Rhizobium rhizoryzae: one gene and its partner. The protein of the gene in region 1 interacts with the protein of each later gene in a pairwise test. Links are inferred from orthologs where the notes say so. Each region holds a gene or a part of one and is shown on either strand. Other genes may lie near its edges.

What was found.
Region 2: the proteins of rplK (region 1) and G6N80_RS16750 interact in binary tests that used the Escherichia coli proteins (3 or more experiments, as listed by UniProt). The link is inferred for Rhizobium rhizoryzae from one-to-one orthologs.

What each region holds. Positions count from the first base shown.
Region 1 is NZ_CP049250.1:2,887,433-2,893,409, reverse strand. What follows is about bases 2,650-5,390. They hold rplK (50S ribosomal protein L11), read left to right. Parts: upstream 2,650-3,674; coding sequence 3,675-4,106; downstream 4,107-5,390. Other genes in these bases: rplJ (50S ribosomal protein L10), read left to right, coding at 5,153-5,390; rplA (50S ribosomal protein L1), read left to right, coding at 4,109-4,804; nusG (transcription termination/antitermination protein NusG), read left to right, coding at 3,001-3,531; secE (preprotein translocase subunit SecE), read left to right, coding at 2,784-2,984. In the rest of the region: tuf (elongation factor Tu), read left to right, coding at 119-1,294; G6N80_RS19840 (glycosyltransferase), read left to right, coding at 1,541-2,311; more of rplJ, read left to right, coding at 5,391-5,671; rplL (50S ribosomal protein L7/L12), read left to right, coding at 5,732-5,977. UniProt on the Escherichia coli protein: Forms part of the ribosomal stalk which helps the ribosome interact with GTP-bound translation factors.
Region 2 is NZ_CP049250.1:2,253,037-2,259,252, forward strand. The notes cover bases 1,615-4,594. They hold G6N80_RS16750 (50S ribosomal protein L11 methyltransferase), read left to right. Parts: upstream 1,615-2,650; coding sequence 2,651-3,538; downstream 3,539-4,594. Other genes in these bases: G6N80_RS16745 (SCO family protein), read left to right, coding at 1,973-2,572; G6N80_RS16755 (hypothetical protein), read right to left, coding at 3,568-3,741; G6N80_RS16760 (aminopeptidase P family protein), read left to right, coding at 4,019-4,594. In the rest of the region: G6N80_RS16740 (methyl-accepting chemotaxis protein), read right to left, coding at 1-1,480; more of G6N80_RS16760, read left to right, coding at 4,595-5,848; G6N80_RS16765 (AzlD family protein), read right to left, coding at 5,855-6,163; G6N80_RS16770 (AzlC family ABC transporter permease), read right to left, coding at 6,160-6,216. UniProt on the Escherichia coli protein: Methylates ribosomal protein L11.

The DNA of each region.
Region 1 (5,977 bases):
TGGATACCTCCGGGACCTTTGCAATAATTATCTTGCGCATTGAACTGGAAAGCCTTAAACGGCGTCACCAAATCCGCACGCGCGGATGAACCATTCTTTTTGATCACAGGAAGCATCAATGGCAAAGAGCAAGTTTGAGCGTACCAAGCCGCATGTGAACATCGGCACGATTGGCCACGTTGACCATGGCAAGACGTCTCTGACGGCAGCGATCACGAAGTACTTCGGCGAGTTCAAGGCGTACGACCAGATCGACGCTGCTCCGGAAGAGAAGGCGCGTGGTATCACGATTTCGACGGCTCACGTTGAGTATGAGACGGCGAACCGTCACTACGCCCACGTTGACTGCCCCGGCCACGCCGACTACGTCAAGAACATGATCACGGGTGCAGCGCAGATGGACGGCGCGATCCTGGTTTGCTCCGCCGCTGACGGCCCGATGCCGCAGACGCGCGAGCACATCCTTCTGGCTCGCCAGGTTGGCGTTCCTGCGATCGTTGTGTTCCTGAACAAGGTCGACCAGGTTGACGACGCTGAACTTCTGGAACTCGTAGAGCTTGAAGTTCGTGAACTTCTGTCGTCCTACGACTTCCCGGGCGATGACATTCCGATCGTCAAGGGCTCTGCTCTTGCTGCTCTGGAAGATTCGAACAAGACGATCGGTGAAGACGCGATCCGCGAGCTGATGGCTCAGGTTGACGCCTACATCCCGACGCCAGAGCGTCCGATCGACCAGCCGTTCCTGATGCCGATCGAAGACGTGTTCTCGATCTCTGGCCGTGGTACGGTTGTGACGGGCCGCGTTGAGCGTGGTATCGTGAAGGTCGGTGAAGAAATCGAAATCGTTGGCATTCGTGCAACGACGAAGACGACCTGCACGGGCGTTGAAATGTTCCGCAAGCTGCTCGACCAGGGTCAGGCCGGCGACAACATCGGTGCTCTTCTGCGTGGCGTGAACCGTGACGGCGTTGAGCGCGGTCAGATCCTGTGCAAGCCTGGCTCTGTCAAGCCGCACAAGAAGTTCAAGGCAGAAGCCTACATCCTGACGAAGGAAGAAGGCGGCCGTCATACGCCGTTCTTCACGAACTACCGTCCGCAGTTCTACTTCCGCACGACGGACGTGACTGGCATCGTCACGCTTCCGGAAGGCACGGAAATGGTTATGCCTGGCGACAACGTAACCGTTGACGTTGAGCTGATCGTTCCGATCGCGATGGAAGAAAAGCTGCGCTTCGCGATCCGCGAAGGTGGCCGTACCGTCGGCGCCGGCATCGTCGCCTCGATCATCGAGTAATCAGACAAGGTGGGGGGACTTGATCTCCTCACCATGATCAATTGAAAAACCGGGTGGCCTGAAACGGTCGCCCGGTTTTTTCGTTTGAAGGCGGATATCCTAGGCCGCTTGGATGATTGCAGTCGCACGATTGGCCCAGTTGAGCGCTCTGACACTACCTTGCAGCGCCTTTGGCAATATTCAATTGACAGTATCCGAAGCTCATCCTACGCGAAGGCGCGGCCAGTGAGGATGATGGGGAAGCGTATGTCGGATTTGACTGTGGTTTTGACGAGTTGTCGTCGGCATGACTTGCTCGTGAAGACCCTCGATAGCTTTTTTGCTTCAAACGACTATCCGCTTCATGAGTTCATCGTCATTGAAGATTCGGACCAGGTTGAGGTCGAGAAAATAGCCGCTCGTTATCCCGGGCAGCCTCTCAGGTTTATTGTGAACGGCAATAACATCGGCCAGCACCGATCGATTGACAAAGCCTATGCTTGTGTGACGACACCTTACATTCTCCATCTTGAAGACGATTGGGAGTTTCCCAAGCCCGGCGTGGTACGGCAGGCCCTGGATGTTCTGAAGGCGGATGACGACCTGCTTCTCGTTTCTCTCAGGTCCGATAAGGACATGCCTGCGAACATTCGACGCCTGCCTATTTTCGGACAACCGGCAGCGCACCGAAAAGTCGGCCCACTGGCTCATCACGTTTGGTTCAGCTTTACTTTCAATCCTACGGTAAAGCGATTGTCCGACTACAAGCTTCTGCCGGGCGGCTATGCGGCGTTCAATAGCGAATCGGCTCTTAGTCTTCACTACAAGAATCAGGGCCGAATCATGGGGTGGCTGGTCGACGCGGGCGTTGACCACCTCGGTTGGGAGCGCAGTAACTACACACCTGTCGAGCAGAAGAGCTTTCTCACCCTTTTGGGAAAAGCGAATCGCTTTTTTTCAATGCGTACAATGCGAAAATGGAAAAATTCGATCACTCGTCGAGTCGACCATTTGCGACGCAAACAGCGCCTCAAGTAACCCCAATCAGGGTCCTTGAGCCTTGAGCGACCGCGTCCAAGGCCTCCACGGCAAAACTGGATCAACACGACGCATACATGCTGTGCCCTCCAGGAATTATCTCGACGAGAAAACCGGAATTTGTGAGGAAAATCACAAACCCACTTGCCAAGTCCAATCAGTCGTCTTAAAGGAGCGCCATGCTTTTCAAGGGCAACCTTGAAGAACGGGAATAGGGGTATAGCTCAGTTGGTAGAGCGGCGGTCTCCAAAACCGCAGGTCGGGGGTTCGAGCCCCTCTGCCCCTGCCACTCCCTTGATCGGCGCGCAATCATTCAGCAGGCGGATCGGGAGTTTCGTTACAAAGGCATTAATCGGATGCTGTTTTTCCACTTGTCAGATGGAAAGACGGTGTTTATGTAGGGTTCAAACAGACACGCGGTGCGTGGGGCTGAATAGTATCAGCTTTACGCGCCGTAATTGCGTGGGCAGACATGGCATCCAAAACAAATCCATTTACGTTTCTCCAGCAGGTGCGGGCTGAAACGGCAAAGGTTACATGGCCGTCGCGTCGTGAGACGATGATCTCCACGGCAATGGTCCTTGTCATGGTCATATTTGCTGCCCTGTTCTTTTTTGCGGCAGACCAATTGATTGGTTGGCTTATTGGCCTCGTGCTGTCTATCGGCGCTTGATTGAGTGGAGATGAAGATGGCGGCACGTTGGTACATCGTCCACGCTTATTCGAATTTTGAGAAGAAGGTTGCGGAATCGATCGAGGAGAAGGCTCGCCAGAAGGGGCTTGAGCATCTTTTCGAAAAGATCCTGGTGCCGACAGAGAAGGTCGTTGAGGTTCGTCGCGGTCGCAAGGTCGATAGCGAGCGGAAGTTCTTTCCGGGTTATGTGCTTGTCCGCGCCAACCTGACGGACGAAGCTTATCACCTGATCAAGAACACTCCTAAGGTGACGGGTTTCCTCGGATCGGATAATAAGCCGGTTCCGATTCCGGACCATGAAGCAGACCGTATCCTTGGTCAGGTCCAAGAAGGTGTTGAGCGGCCAAAGTCGTCCATCTCCTACGAGATTGGTGAGCAGGTTCGTGTTTCTGATGGTCCGTTCGCCTCGTTCAACGGTATCGTTCAGGATGTCGACGAAGAGCGGTCTCGCCTCAAGGTGGAGGTTTCCATCTTCGGTCGTGCGACGCCCGTCGAGTTGGAATACGGTCAGGTCGAAAAGGTCTGATCGAGAAGGGGAGGTTCTCCCCATGCGCGTGGGAGGAGGCGCCTTAGCCGGGCGACAAGTTCCTGACCACGCAACCGCAGCCGCCAGCATTCGCATGTTGGCATTGAGGGCCGGGTAACCGGTTCAATTGGAAAGGCAGAGAAATGGCTAAGAAAGTAGCAGGCCAGCTCAAGCTCCAGGTCAAGGCAGGATCGGCAAACCCGTCTCCGCCAATCGGCCCGGCACTTGGTCAGCGCGGCATCAACATCATGGAATTCTGCAAGGCATTCAATGCCGCTACGCAGGAAATGGAAAAGGGTATGCCGATCCCGGTCGTCATCACCTATTACCAGGACAAGTCCTTCACCTTCGCTATGAAGCAGCCGCCGGTTACGTACTGGCTGAAGAAGGAGGCAAAGATCCAATCCGGTTCCAAGACGCCTGGTAAGGGTGCGAAGGCCGGTACCATCACCAAGGCTCAGGTCCGCGCGATCGCTGAAGCCAAGATGAAGGATCTCAACGCGGCTGACGTTGAAGGCGCAATGCTGATGGTTGAGGGCTCTGCCCGCTCCATGGGCCTGGAAGTGGTGGCTTGATCATGGCTAAGGTAGCAAAGCGCATTCAGAAGGTTCGCGAAGGTATCGATCCTACCAAGTTGATCGCCCTCACCGACGCAATCTCTCTCGTCAAGGACCGTGCAACTGCAAAGTTCGACGAGACAATCGAAATTGCCATGAACCTTGGTGTTGACCCACGTCACGCTGACCAGATGGTTCGCGGTGTTGTCAATCTGCCGAACGGCACTGGTCGCGATGTTCGCGTTGCGGTTTTCGCTCGTGGCGCCAAGGCTGATGAAGCCAAGGCAGCCGGTGCGGACGTTGTTGGCGCTGAAGATCTCGTCGAGATCGTTCAGGGCGGCAAGATCGATTTCGATCGCTGCATTGCAACGCCGGACATGATGCCGCTCGTTGGCCGTCTCGGTAAGGTTCTCGGCCCGCGTGGCATGATGCCGAACCCGAAGGTCGGTACGGTAACCATGGACGTCGCAGGCGCAGTCAAGGCCTCCAAGGGTGGCGCAGTCGAGTTCCGCGTCGAGAAGGCTGGTATCATCCATGCCGGTATCGGCAAGGCTTCCTTCGACGCCAAGGCTCTGGAAGAAAACATCAAGGCGTTCGCTGATGCCGTCGTCAAGGCAAAGCCGGCCGGCGCCAAGGGCAACTACGTAAAGCGTGTTGCACTGTCCTCGACCATGGGTCCGGGCGTGCGCGTAGAGCCTTCGACGGTTCTCGCTTGATTTTAAGATGGTCGGCTTGTTGCTGACCGTCGCAAAGAATTTTCGGGCCTCCGGGCCCGGAAAATCCGGGGAAACCCGGAATTCCTGTCCGAGATTGCGGGTGGTTTCGACCTTAATCGTTTGACCTGCATGAGACGGGTAAGATCTGGATTATCGACAGGCGCGCGCGATGCGCCCCTGAGGGTTCCGGTTCGAACCTGATGTGCCTTGTGCCGTAACCATACCGGTTACGTGCGGGGGGACAGGATCCTCGAGCGCTGCTCGGGATCTTGCAATAAGGTCCCAAGTGGCAAAGGCAACCCGGCAGGTCCCGATCCTTTGATCGGTCCTGTCAACTGGAGACAGACAGTGGAAAGAGCGGAAAAACGCGAATTCGTCACGGAGCTGAACGAAGTCTTCAAGGCTTCTGGTTCGGTTGTCGTGGCCCACTATGCTGGTGTTACAGTTGCGCAAATGAACGACTTTCGTTCGAAGATGCGCGCAGCTGGCGGCACCGTCAAAGTCGCGAAGAACCGTCTGGCCAAGATCGCTCTTCAGGGCACGGAGTCCGAAGGGATGGTAGATCTCTTCAAGGGCCAGACGCTGATCGCATACAGCGCCGACCCGATTACGGCTCCGAAGGTCGTCATGGATTTCGCCAAGACCAACGACAAGCTCGTTGTTCTGGGTGGCGCCATGGGCTCGACCACGCTTAACGCGGAAGGCGTCAAGTCGCTTGCGACCCTGCCTTCGCTGGACGAACTGCGTGCAAAGCTGCTGGGTATGATTCAGACCCCGGCTACTCGCATTGCAGGTGTTGTTCAGGCACCGGCAGCACAGCTCGCCCGCGTTTTTGCGGCCTACGCAAAGAAGGACGAAGCCGCTTGAGGCGGTTTTTCGCTGTAACAAACAAACCAGTTCGAACCGAACACAAAAGGACTTAAGAAAATGGCTGATCTCGCTAAGATCGTTGAAGACCTCTCCGCTCTGACCGTTCTGGAAGCTGCTGAGCTTTCCAAGCTGCTGGAAGAGAAGTGGGGCGTTTCTGCAGCTGCTCCTGTAGCTGTTGCTGCTGCTGGCGGCGCTGCTGCTCCGGCTGCTGTTGAAGAAGAAAAGACTGAATTCGACGTAATCCTGGTTGACGCTGGCGCCAACAAGATCAACGTCATCAAGGAAGTTCGCGGCATCACCGGC
Region 2 (6,216 bases), 630 kb from region 1 along the record:
TGATGTCCTTGGCGGCACCAGAGGCGCGTCCTGCCAGTTCACGTACTTCTTGCGCTACCACGGCGAAGCCCTTGCCGGCTTCGCCAGCGCGTGCGGCCTCGACACCGGCATTGAGCGCCAGAAGGTTCGTCTGGAAGGCGATCTCTTCGACCACGTTGATGATCTTGCCGATTTCGCCAGTCGCCGCCTCGATGCGCTCCATGGCTGCCATCGCGTCACTCACGACCTTGGAGGAGCTTTCCGCAAAGTCCTTCGAATTGCTGACCATCTGGCTTGCACCCTCCGCCCGGTCGGTCGCCGTGCGCACGGTGCGGGTAATCTGTTCCAGCGCCGCGGAGGTTTGCTCAAGAGAGGCAGCCTGCTGCTCGGTGCGTTTCGCCAAGTCGTCCGCGGCGGAGCGCATCTGCTGCGCATTGGCCTGGATGGAGGAAGAGCTCTGGTTGATTTCCTGCATGACCAGCCGGAGCTTTTCACTCAGTCGGTTCAGATCTTCCCGGATGGGCTCCAGATCAGGCCGGAATGGCTTCTCCAGCGATACCTGCAGGTCGCCAGCGGTGAGACGGGAAAGGGCGGAGGCAATCGCCATTGTCGCCTCCCGAATGGTTTCGGCATCAGCCTGTTGTGCGGCAATTCGCTCACGGGTTTCGCGATCGGTGCGAGCGCTCGTTTCGGCGGCCTCCTGCTCGAGATTGCGTTTCTCAAGAGCCGCGCGTCTGAAGCGCTCCGTGCTGCGTGCCATGGAGGCGATTTCGTCCTTGCCCTCGGTGCCGGAGACTGGCGTCGAGCAGTCGCCATCGGCAATGCGCTGCATACTGGACGACAGGTTTGCCAGGCTTCTGCGAATGGCCCCGGTGTGTAGCAACTGCAGGAATGCGACCGTGACGAATGCAAGTGCGGCCACCATCAGTTGGAAGTAGAAGATGTTGTCCGACAGGGTCTGCACTTCGGCCATGCGAGCATTGGCCAACTGGTCGCCTTCCGTGGAAAGCGAATCCAGAATTTTGGTGACATGGTCGCCGGTCTCGTCGATGAGATCGTCAATCTTTCCAAAAGCATCTGCGTCGGCGCGCGACTCTATCAAGGCTGGCAGGTCGCGGCCAATCAGGCTTGTAAGCTTTGCGACATCAGGGGCGTAATCGCGCGCAATGTCCTGCTTCCCGACGGTCGCCGCAAAGCCCGTGACAACAGGCGCCGCTGCGGCAAGCTCGGCAGTCGTCTTCCTGATTGTTTCGGTGCGTTCCGGCTGCATTTTGCCTTCTTCGCGGTCAATGATGGAGTCCATCGCCGTCAGGGCAAGTTCCAGCGAAGCGGAACGAAGATCCGCAATCGTGGCCACAACCTTGCGGACCTCGGCCGCACTGTGCAAATTCTGCTCAACCTGGTGCTTCTGATACCATCCGGCCGCCAGCATTGATGCCATGCCCAGGAGGGCGGCAAAGCCAAGGGTCAGCAGCCGCTGATTGACAGTCATCGAAAACATGCCTGCATTCTTCGCCATAGGGGACCGCATTTTGTTTGAGAGCCAAGGTGGCTTTGAAGGACAAATCTGGTATAACTAACGAATGCTAACTTTCACGCGTGCGGCAGTTCTGCGACTACCCCTCCGCGAGTTAGAGAATGAGCAATAACACGTTAAGCATTCGCTAATCACGTTCCACTGAAAATGAGTGGCAAAGACTGTGGTATGTGGCCGGATAGACCTGAAATATACTCACGTTCACTGTATCGTCGCAGTTTGACTGCGTTGATTTTGCTTGTGTTTACGGCTGCGCTGGGTCTGGGCTTTGCGGGCTGGATTGCCAACGGCTCCGCGCTGTTTCTGGCGATGTCGGAAAGTCTCGCGGCTTGGTGCATGTAAGCACATCTGCGTGAGGCATATGCGCGCGCTCAGGCTCCACATGCTTCAAACAATTGCAGTTCCACCCACAAGGTTCTAAACGCATATCTGGTTTTGGAATGCGAGGATCAATCGTTGAGAACTGTGCGGATCGTCCTTTGGGTTGCTGTCGCTGTCATGGCGGGCATTCTTGGCTGGCTCACCTACGACGTGACCCGCTCGAAACAGCAGATCACCGAGGGGCCGTTTGGCGTGCCGTTTCAGTTGGTGGCGCAGAATGGCCAGCCGATCACCGAGAAGGCATTCCAGCAAAAGCCGACAGCACTCTTTTTCGGATTTACGCATTGTCCGGAGGTCTGTCCCACAACCTTGTTCGAGCTGAATGGCTGGCTGCACAAGGTTGATCCGAAGGGTGACAAGATCAACGCCTATTTCGTCACGGTCGATCCCGAGCGCGATCCGCCTGCGCTGCTGAAAGACTATATCTCAAATGTCACCGACCGTGTTGTGGGCATTTCCGGTGACCCCAGCAAGGTTGCCGAGGTCATCAAGGGTTTCCGCGTCTATGCGCGCAAGGTGCCGGTAGACGAGAAGCAACCGGACGGCGAATACACGATGGACCATACGGCGTCCGTTTTCCTGCTCAACAATGGCGGGCGGTTCTCCGGAACGATTGCTTACGGAGAGAACCCTGACACGGCGATAAAAAAGCTGGAAAATCTCATCAAGGGCTAAGGGATCTGCGGCTTGCCGCTGCGGGGGCTTTCGTGCCATTGGTTCCGCTTGATTTGTCCGGGTCAGAAAGAGCTTTCCGTGAGTGAACTTCGTCTTTTCGTTACCGTCACCGAGCGGGAATCCGAGGATATCCTTGAACTGCTTTCGCTGTGCTTCGGCGAAGAGGATTACGCCATCGGCACGACCGAGATCGACGAAAAGGCAGACCGCTGGGAAGCATCGATCTACATGATGCTGGCCGATGAGGACGAGGTACGCGCACGTTTTGCGGAGACGATCGCGGAGGGTTATCCCACGCTTGAAATCGAGCGCGAAGTGCTGCCGGATATCGACTGGATTGCCAAGTCGCTCGAGGGACTGAAGCCTGTGCGGGCGGGCCGCTTTCTTGTTCATGGCTCCCATGATCGCGACAAGGTGCGATCCGGCGATCTGGCCATCGAAATCGATGCGGGCCAGGCTTTCGGCACCGGCCATCACGGCACGACTGCTGGCTGCCTCGAGGTTATTGAAAGCGTGGTTCGCGCTCATCCGCCGCGCAACGCGCTGGATCTGGGAACCGGTAGCGGCGTGCTGGCAATCGCCGTATACAAGCTGCGCAAGATTCCGGTACTCGCAACCGACATCGATCCAATTGCAACGCGTGTCGCGCGCGAAAATGCCAAGCTGAACGGGATTTCGGCAGGCATGAGTTTCGAGACGGCGCCGGGCTTCTATTCCGCAGCGTTCCGTAGACACGGACCGTTCGACCTCATCATCGCGAACATTCTCGCCAGACCGTTGATCAAGATGGCACCGCAGTTGGTGACACATCTGTCGCCGGGTGGAGATGTCATTCTCTCCGGCATCCTTGCATCACAGCGCTGGAAGGTCATCGCCGCCTACAGCGGTGCCGGTCTCGCCCATGTGAAGACGATCTGGCGTAATGGCTGGGTGACCATCCATCTGCGCCACGAGGCGCGGAGCTAGCGCCTCGCATATTCAAGTCTATGTCGGCTTCAGAGCGGGAAGTTGGAAGCACCTTCGCGGCGAAGCTCTTCGCGCGACTTGCCCAGTGCCGCGAGGCTCGTATCGTCCAGCCGCAAGAGGGCGCTGTTGACGTAGCGGCGGGCTTGACGCTCGCGGGCTTCCACGATCCGGTTGAAAGCATTGTGCAGGAATGAATTTGCCATTGTCTAGCCTCCTAGGCTGGTGGGCGCCGCTGCGCCCTTCGATGGCTTTAATGTAGGCGATCGATGCGCCGAGCGTTAGGTGCACTGCAACATGAGTGGATTGCGCCTGTTGCATATGTCGAACTGCTACCAAACATGGCGCGGTGGTTTTCGTGATCCTGACATTTCCTCTTGAGGGGGCTGCGAACGGATGCAAATGTCGGGATCGAACCACTCGGGTTGGAATCGCGCTTCAGGCGGACTTCCAATCGCAGGCGCTCAACTGAAAGACATGCCCATGTTCCAGTCCTTTGAAACCACGTCCTCCCCGCAAACAGGTCCGGCGCGCGTTGCCGCGCTTCGCGAGCGTTTCGATGCTCTTGGTATCGATGGCTTTCTGGTGCCGCGTGCCGACGAGTTTCAGGGCGAATATGTTCCGGCATGCGCTGAGCGGCTTGCCTGGCTCACCGGCTTTACGGGATCCGCTGGTGTCGCTCTCATTCTCCGGGACAAGGCAGTCGTCTTTGTTGATGGTCGCTACACGACACAGCTCGCGCAGCAGGTGCATCCCGATACATTCACTGCTGGTGATCTTGTTGCGAAGCCACCGCATCTCTGGCTCGCCGACCATGGCTCAAAAGGACTGCGGCTCGGCATCGATCCGTGGCTGCATGGCGGCAGCGACGCCAAGCGGTTGGAAAAGGCGCTGGACGAGTGCGGTGGCTCGCTGATCCTCGTGAATACCAATCCTGTCGATGCAATCTGGGCTGATCGCCCGGCAGAGCCTCAGGGTACCGTCAGCGTTCAGCAGGAAAGCCATGCGGGCAAGCCTGCAACTGACAAGATTTCAGAGATTGCTGCCTGGGTGAAAGAGAAGGGAGCCTCTGCTGTTCTGATCGGTGATCCTTCGTCCGTGGCCTGGATCTTCAACGTGCGGGGCCAGGATGTGCCGCACACGCCGCATCCGCTGGCGCGGGCGGTCATCACGGCAGACGGCAAGGCCGAGATCTTTATCGATGCATCAAAGCTCGTCGGTGAAGCAAAAAGCCATGTCGAAACCTTGGCGTCAGTCCATGCTCCGGCATCGGTTGTCGAGCGCGTGACAGCGTATGGCGCCAATGGCGGCAAAATACTGATCGACCCGGAAGCGACGCCATTTGCGTTGAAGCGGGCCATCGAGGCAGCAGGCGGTATCGCACTCGAAGTGATCGATCCGGCGCGTCTGCCGCGCGCGGTCAAGAACGCAGTCGAACTGCGCGGATCGGCGGAAGCTCATGTTCAGGATGGCGCTGCCATGGTGCGCTTCCTGCATTGGCTCGATAGCCAGCAGCCGGGAAGCATGACGGAGATCGATGTCGTGACGCGGCTGGAAGGGTTCCGCGCCAGCGTCGGGCAGGATTTCCAGAACCCGCTGAAGGATATTTCGTTCGATACGATTTCCGGGGCGGGACCAAACGGCGCGATCATTCACTATCGGGTGACAACGGAAACCAACCGCAAGCTTTCGTCCGGTGAGCTTTTCCTCATCGATTCCGGGGCGCAGTACGTCAACGGCACGACCGATATTACCCGCACGGTTGCGATCGGCGCGGTGCCGGAAGAACAGAAACGCTTCTTCACGCTGGTGCTGAAGGGCATGATCGGAATTTCGACCGCACGCTTCCCGAAGGGTACGCGCGGCTGTGATCTGGACCCGCTGGCACGTATTGCTCTCTGGAAGGCTGGCGCGGATTATGGCCATGGCACAGGCCACGGTGTCGGCTCTTATCTCTCCGTGCATGAAGGGCCGCAACGCATTGCACGGCTCTCTACACAGGAGTTCCTGCCGGGCATGATCCTCTCCAACGAACCCGGATACTATCGTCCGGGAGCTTTCGGTATTCGTATCGAAAACCTGATCTATGTCAGCGAACCGGAGACGATCAAAGGCGGTGACATCCCCATGATGCGCTTCGAGACCCTGACTTGGTGCCCCATCGACCGGCGTCTGGTTCTGCCGGATCTCCTGACCTCCGAAGAGCGCGACTGGCTGAATGCCTACCACGCGACAGTGTTCGAGAAGTTGTCGCCGCTGATTTCCGAGGCGCATGTGCTTGATTGGCTGAAGCAGGCAACTCAACCAATCTGAGACTTCTCAGGTCATCACGAAATGCCGCAACACCATGGCAGCTCCCCATCCGGCCAGGATGAGGGGGATGCCGTTGTGGCGCAGGCCGACCAGCAGCGCGACGATCATTGCGATCTTGAGTTCAATTCCGCCATCGAAGAAGGCGGGCGCAACAAGCGTCGTCAAAACCGCTGCCGGTACGGCGTTCAACGCTGTCTCCAGCCGTGGAGGCAGGTTTTTCACATTGCTCAGCAGCCAGAAGCCCCCGATCCGTGTGAGATAGGTCGCGATGCCTGCGGCGAGGATGATGAGGGCGGTTCTGAGATCGAGGCTCATGGCTTTGCGCCTTCATCTTTTGCAGAGGACTGCGGTTTGTGCAGCATCAGCGC